2 linked regions of the Hymenobacter swuensis DY53 genome follow. The protein of the gene in region 2 interacts with the protein of the main gene of each other region in a pairwise test. Links are inferred from orthologs where the notes say so. Each region holds a gene or a part of one and is shown on either strand. Other genes may lie near its edges.

Region 1 (3,019 bases), 2.9 Mb from region 2 along the record:
ACAGCGTGGAGTGCTGCCGCAGAATATTGAGCCGTAGCTGGTTGGGCCACCAGTCGCGGTTGCGGGTGCCACTACCGGCCGTCTGCTTCAACTGTCCTCCCATAACCGGGCACTTGGCTATGGAGGTGTCGTTCATGAAGTATTCTGTGGTGTTGTTTTCGGGGGCATGCCCCTTTTGTTCGTGCGCCATAAGGTTGTTTGGGATGGTTTTGAACGTAACGCTGAGTAAGACGCTTGCTGACCAGTTTTCCGTACGCTGACGGCAACTGATACGACTCCATTACAAGCCCCAACCAGGGCTGTTTGTTGTCGAGCTCAAAAGTAGCAAACGACACCCAGATAAGAATCATTCTTATCTAGAAAGACAAAATATAGTTGGTAGCGGGCCCGGCCCGGCAGCTGCAAGCTGTCGGACCGGTTGAAGCCAGCTGATGCTGTTCCGTCGTAGATCAGGTGTCAGCACGCGACGAACGGCCCGACAGCTTCAACAGCCGCCGGACCGGGGACCGAAAAACGCGAAACGCCCCGCTGGAAGCTCGTAGCTTCCGGCGGGGCGTTTCAACTGGTAAAGTCAGCAGGCTACATTTCAGCCAGCATTTCCCAACGGTCGTTGAGCTGGGCCAGCTCTTTCTTCACCTGCTCGAACTTGAGGGTGGCATCCTTCAGCTGGGCGGCGTTCTGGTAAATCTGGGGGTCGGCCAGCTGGGCCTCGTATTGGGCCAGCTCCTTTTCCCGCTCGTCAATCTTCTTTTCTACCTCGGCCAGCTCTTTGAGGGCTTTTTTCTGGTCGGGTGAGGGCGTTTTGGCGGGCGCGGCTTCCACTTTCTTTTCTTCCTTGGGCAGCGGCTTGGGAGCCGAAGGCGAGGGCAGACCGGCCTTCTTGGCGGCCTTTTCCCGGTCCTCCTGCCATTGCTCATACTCGGCGTAGGTGCCGGGGTATTCCTTCAGCTGGTAATCCTCAATGTACCAGATCTTGTTGGCCACGTTCTCCACGAAGAACCGGTCGTGACTAATCACGATATAGGTGCCCTGATACTGGTCGAGCGCCTGAATCAGGATGTTCACCGACTGCATATCCAGGTGGTTGGTCGGTTCGTCGAGCAGCAGAAAGTTAGCTTCCGAAATCAGGGTTTTGGCCAAGGCCACGCGGCTTTTTTCGCCGCCCGAAAGCACCTTAATTTTCTTGTACACCTCGTCGCCGGTGAACAGGAACGAACCCAAAACAGAGCGAAGCTCCATCTCGGAGCGCCGCGAGCCGGCCTCCACCATTTCCTGCAGAATCTCGTTTTCGATGCGCAGGCTTTCCAGCTGGTGCTGGGCGTAGAACGACATGATGACGTTGTGACCCAGCTGGTGGTTGCCGTTGGTAGGCGCCTCGGAGCCGGCCACCAGACGCATCAGCGTAGATTTGCCCTTGCCGTTGGCCCCGATGAGGGCAATTTTGTCGCCCCGCTCGATGTGCACGTGTGTGTCGCGGAAGATGATTTTCTCGCCGTATTTCTTGCCTACGTGCTCCATACGCAGGATATGGCGGCCGGGCGTCACGGTGAAGTTAAACTTGATGTTCACCTTGGCGTCGTCGGCGGCCACGTCCTCAATGCGCTCCAACTTATCCAGGGCTTTCACGCGGCTCTGGGCCTGCTTGGCTTTGCTGGCCTTGGCCTTGAACCGCTCAATAAACCGCTCGGCCTGCTTGATCTGGGCCTGCTGGTTCTCGAACGCACCCTTCTGAATGGCATTGCGCTCTTCTTTTTCTTCGAGGTAGAACGAGTAGTTGCCGGCGTAGGGTACCAGCTTGCCGCCCGTCACTTCCACGGTGGTGTTGGTGGTACGGTCCAGGAATTCCCGGTCGTGGCTCACGATGATAACGGCGCCTTCGTAGCCGGCCAGATAGTTCTCAATCCACTTGATACTCGGTAAGTCCAGGTGGTTGGTCGGTTCATCGAGTAGCAGCAGAGAAGGCTGCTGGAGTAGGATTTTGGCCAGCATCACGCGCATGCGCCAGCCGCCCGAAAACAGCTTCAGGGGCCGCTGCAGCTCCTCGGTGGTAAAGCCCAGACCCTCCAGAATCTCTTCGGTGCGGGCCTGCATGGTGTAGCCGCCCAGCGCCTCGAAGCGTTCCTGCAGATCGGCCAGCTTCTCCACCAAATCGTCGGTGTAGTTGGTTTCGAATTCCAGCAGCACCTCGTCAATCTTCTTCTGGATATCCAGCGCCTCACCAAAGGCCTGCATGGCCACAATCAGGATGGATTCGTGGGAGTCGTAGCTCAGCAAATCCTGGTTGAGGAAGCCTAGGCTCACGTCCTTGCTCATCGAGATACTGCCGCCGTCGGGCTTGTATTCGCCTACCAGAATGCGCAGCAGCGTGGATTTGCCCCGGCCGTTCAGCCCGATCAGGCCAATCTTATCCTTGGGTTTGATGTGGAGGCTGGCCTTGTCGTAGAGGGTACGGGAGCCGAAATGGAAGTCGAGGTCGGTAATGGAAATCATCCTACTTTGCGGGGCTTGAAGCCGCAAAGGTACGGGTTTACCCACAGAGGTCGGCACTCTACATTCACCTCCTTCCCGCTACTTACTACCTCATTACCTCACTTAATTCACGAGGCCCTTCTATGAAGTATATTCTACTCGCCCTAAGCGTGTATCTATTTTGCAGTTGCGAATCTGAGGTCAGCAAGTACAAAAGAACTGCTATTCGATTACCCGCAAGCAGGGAATTGTATACGTCTGGTGAAGCCGTCGATACATTAGCCAGCCCATTGGATTCAGTTAGTGACTATTTACCCCGTGATATCACTCAACAACTAGAATCTATCCTATCCAGCTATGTGGACGGAGATATCAAACGCGTCTATACATTCAAAGAGAAAACGTATCCGTTCGGTGATGAGGCCACAACGTTTGTGGCCAGTGCGGTCGTCATCAACCCCCGGAAAAACATTGATTTTATTGGTCTGTACAGAAACGAAAACGTCGATTTTTTCACTGAGATCCGCGCGTTTAAGGACAGCACTATCAC
Region 2 (3,510 bases):
TTCTCCGGCGACGGCAAAATGCTGTACGTGACCACCTCGGCCATCCACAAAACCGCCACCTGGAACAAGGGTATCGGCCAACAGGACCAACCCTACTACATCTTCAAGATGGCATTGAAGTAGCACCGCAAGCAGTAGCGCGAACTTTGTAGTTCGCGTCCCCGCGCCGTAGCAACGGTAGTCGTTCGGGGGCGCGAACTGCAAAGTTCGCGCTACTACTTCAGCGAAAGCCGTTCCAATTCAACGGGAGCGGCTTTTGTATTTATTTGATAGATTGGACATCGGTACCTGTGTAAGAAACGCAGGGAGAATTATCTAATTGACTAACAGGTTTATTTGTACATGCGCATATCAGTTTTTACTTCCTGATCAGGCTATTTACCTTTACCCCCTGACACCACCAGCTCCCACCGCATGGACGCCAACTCTTATATCGCCAACGCCCACGGCGACTACCTCGACAACCTGTACCAGTCTTATAAGGCCGACCCGCAGTCGGTGGATGCGAGCTGGCAGAAATTCTTTGAAGGCTTCGACTTCGCCCAGCAGTACCCCGAAGACGGGATGCCGCAGGCCGATGGCGAAGGCGTACTGACCACCTCGGCCAGCACCAACCAGGCCGGCGCCGTCCGGGCTGTGGATACGGTGGCGGCCGACAAGGAAACGCAGGTACGCAACCTCATTCACGCCTACCGCAGCCGCGGCCATTTGGTGGCCAAAACCAACCCGGTGCGCGAGCGGAAGGACCGTAAGGCCCGCCTCAACATTGCCGACTTCGGCCTGAGCGACGCCGACCTCGATACCAAATTCAAGAACGGCGAAGTGCTGGGCTTGGGCTCGGAAGCCACGCTGCGCGAGATTGTGGCCGCTTTGCAGAAGGTGTACACCCGCACCATCGGCTTCGAGTACATGTACATCCGCGACCCGCAGGTACTCGATTGGTTCCGCGAGAAGGTGGAGAAGGACTCGCTGAGCTTCAACCCTGGCGTGGAGTACAAGAAGCGCATCCTCAAGAAGCTAAACGAGGCCGTGGTGTTCGAGAACTTCCTGCACACGAAGTTCCTGGGCCAGAAGCGCTTCTCGCTGGAAGGCGGCGAAACCACCATCCCGGCCCTCGATGCTATTATTAACAAGGCCTCGGAGCTGGGCGTGCAGGAGGTGATGATTGGCATGGCCCACCGCGGCCGCCTGAACGTGCTGGCCAACATCATGGGCAAAACCTACGAGCAGATTTTCTCAGAATTCGAGGGAACGGCCGTACCGGACCTAACCATGGGCGACGGCGACGTGAAGTACCACATGGGCTATTCGTCGGAGGTGGAAACGGAAGGTGGTAAGAAAGTGAACCTGAAGCTGGCCCCCAACCCCTCCCACCTGGAGGCGGTGAACCCGGTGGTGGAAGGCTTCGTGCGCGCCAAGATTGAGCACCAGTACGGTGGCGACTACCACCAGATTCTGCCCATCCTAATTCACGGCGACGCGGCGCTGGCTGGCCAGGGCATCGGCTACGAGCTGACCCAGATGTCACTGCTGGAAGGCTACCGCACCGGCGGCACGCTGCACTTCGTGATTAACAACCAGGTGGGCTTCACCACCGATTTCGAGGACGCCCGCTCTTCAATTTACAGCACCGACCTCGCAAAGATCATCGACGCGCCGGTGCTGCACGTGAACGGCGACGACCCCGAGGCCGTGGTATTTGCCGTGCGTCTCGCCACCGAGTACCGTCAGCAGTTCCACGCCGATATCTTCATTGATATGGTGTGCTACCGCCGCCATGGCCACAACGAGTCGGACGAGCCCAAGTTCACCCAGCCCACGCTCTACAACCTCATCAGCAAGCACCAGAACCCCCGCGAGGTGTACAACGCCATGCTGGTACAGCGCGGCGACGTGGACGCGCAGTTGGCCCAGCAGATGGACAAGGAGTTCCGCGACACCCTGCAGGCCCGCCTGGATATGGTGAAGCAGAAGCCGCTGCCCTACAACTACCAGGCCCTCGAAAACGAGTGGCGCAGCCTGCGCCGCAGCAAGCCCGAGGACTTCGAGAAGTCGCCGGAAACCGGTATCAGCGAGGAAGTGGTGGCCAAAGTAGGCAAGGCTCTGACCACGCTGCCCGAAGGCTTCCGCCCCCTGAAGCAGATTGAAAAGCTGATGGAGGAGCGCAAGAAGATGTTCTTCGAGACGCGCATGCTGAACTGGGCCGCCGGCGAGCTGCTGGCCTACGGCTCCCTGCTCGATGAGAAGCACATTGTGCGCGTAAGCGGCCAGGACGTGCAGCGCGGCACGTTCTCGCACCGCCACGCCGTGTTGCACGACGCCGAAACCTCGGCCCCGTATAACTCGCTGAACTACATCGGCGAAGGCCAGGAGAAGCTGAGCATCTACAACTCGCTGCTGAGCGAATACGCGGTGCTGGGCTTTGAATTCGGCTACGCCATGGCCAACCCCACGGCCCTGGTAATCTGGGAAGCCCAGTTCGGCGACTTCGCCAACGGCGCCCAGACCATGATTGACCAGTTCATTGTGAGCAGTGAAAGCAAGTGGCAGCGCATGAACGGTGTGGTGCTGCAGCTGCCCCACGGCTACGAAGGCCAGGGCCCGGAGCACTCCAACGCCCGCCCCGAGCGGTTCCTGCAGCTGGCCGCCGAAAACAACATCATCGTGGCCAACATGACCACGCCGGCTAACTTCTTCCATGCGCTGCGCCGCCAGCTGACCTGGGAGTTCCGCAAGCCGCTGGTAGTGATGTCGCCGAAGTCGATGCTGCGCCACCCGCTGTGCGTGTCGCCGGTGGAGGAGTTCACCTCCGGCCACTTCCGCGAGGTGCTCGGCGACGTGTACGCCGACGCCAAGAAGGTGAAGCGCGTGCTGCTGTGCTCGGGTAAAGTGTACTTTGATTTGCTGGACGAGCAGCAGCAGTCGGGCCGCACCGACGTGGCCATTGTGCGCCTGGAGCAGCTGCATCCCTTCCCCAAAAAGCAGCTCGACGCCGAGCTGGCCAAGTACCCTAAAGCTAAGGTGTACTGGGTGCAGGAAGAGCCCGAGAACATGGGCTACTGGAACTACCTGCTGCGCTTCATGCGCCGCGAGCTGGAAGACGTGATTTCGCGCAAGCCCTCGGCCTCGCCGGCTACCGGCTACAACAAGGTGCACGTGAAGGAGCAGAAGGACCTCGTGGCCCGCGCCTTCGACAAGCCCAAGGAAGCCGTGGCCGACGATAACATCAAAGCCACCGCCGAAGTAGCCAAGAAGCAGGACTAGTCCTGGGTCATTCCGAGCAGCGCGAGGAATCTGAGTGAAAACGGACAACGGCTTCACCCAGATTCCTCTCGCGTCGGAATGACAACTTCCCCGACATTCCCCACCGAAACCCTTCAAAACTCCCACTTATGGGTCTGGAAATTAAAATCCCCGCCGTCGGCGAGTCCATCACCGAAGTAACCATTGCCAAGTGGCTGAAAGCCGACGGTGACACCGTGAAGCGCGACGAGATTCTGGCCGAGCTGG

What was found.
Region 1: the proteins of HSW_RS20215 (region 2) and HSW_RS07950 interact in binary tests that used the Escherichia coli proteins (3 or more experiments, as listed by UniProt). The link is inferred for Hymenobacter swuensis DY53 from one-to-one orthologs.

What each region holds. Positions count from the first base shown.
Region 1 is NZ_CP007145.1:1,509,418-1,512,436, reverse strand. The notes cover bases 36-2,978. They hold HSW_RS07950 (ABC-F family ATP-binding cassette domain-containing protein), read right to left. Parts: upstream 2,491-2,978; coding sequence 580-2,490; downstream 36-579. Other genes in these bases: HSW_RS07945 (hypothetical protein), read left to right, coding at 2,613-2,978; katG (catalase/peroxidase HPI), read right to left, coding at 36-136. Outside these bases: more of katG, read right to left, coding at 1-35; more of HSW_RS07945, read left to right, coding at 2,979-3,019. UniProt on the Escherichia coli protein: Genetic data indicate it may be involved in ribosome assembly or function.
Region 2 is NZ_CP007145.1:4,402,301-4,405,810, reverse strand. What follows is about bases 31-3,464. They hold HSW_RS20215 (2-oxoglutarate dehydrogenase E1 component), read left to right. Parts: upstream 31-414; coding sequence 415-3,264; downstream 3,265-3,464. Other genes in these bases: odhB (2-oxoglutarate dehydrogenase complex dihydrolipoyllysine-residue succinyltransferase), read left to right, coding at 3,393-3,464; HSW_RS20220 (SMP-30/gluconolactonase/LRE family protein), read left to right, coding at 31-123. Outside these bases: more of HSW_RS20220, read left to right, coding at 1-30; more of odhB, read left to right, coding at 3,465-3,510. UniProt on the Escherichia coli protein: E1 component of the 2-oxoglutarate dehydrogenase (OGDH) complex which catalyzes the decarboxylation of 2-oxoglutarate, the first step in the conversion of 2-oxoglutarate to succinyl-CoA and CO(2).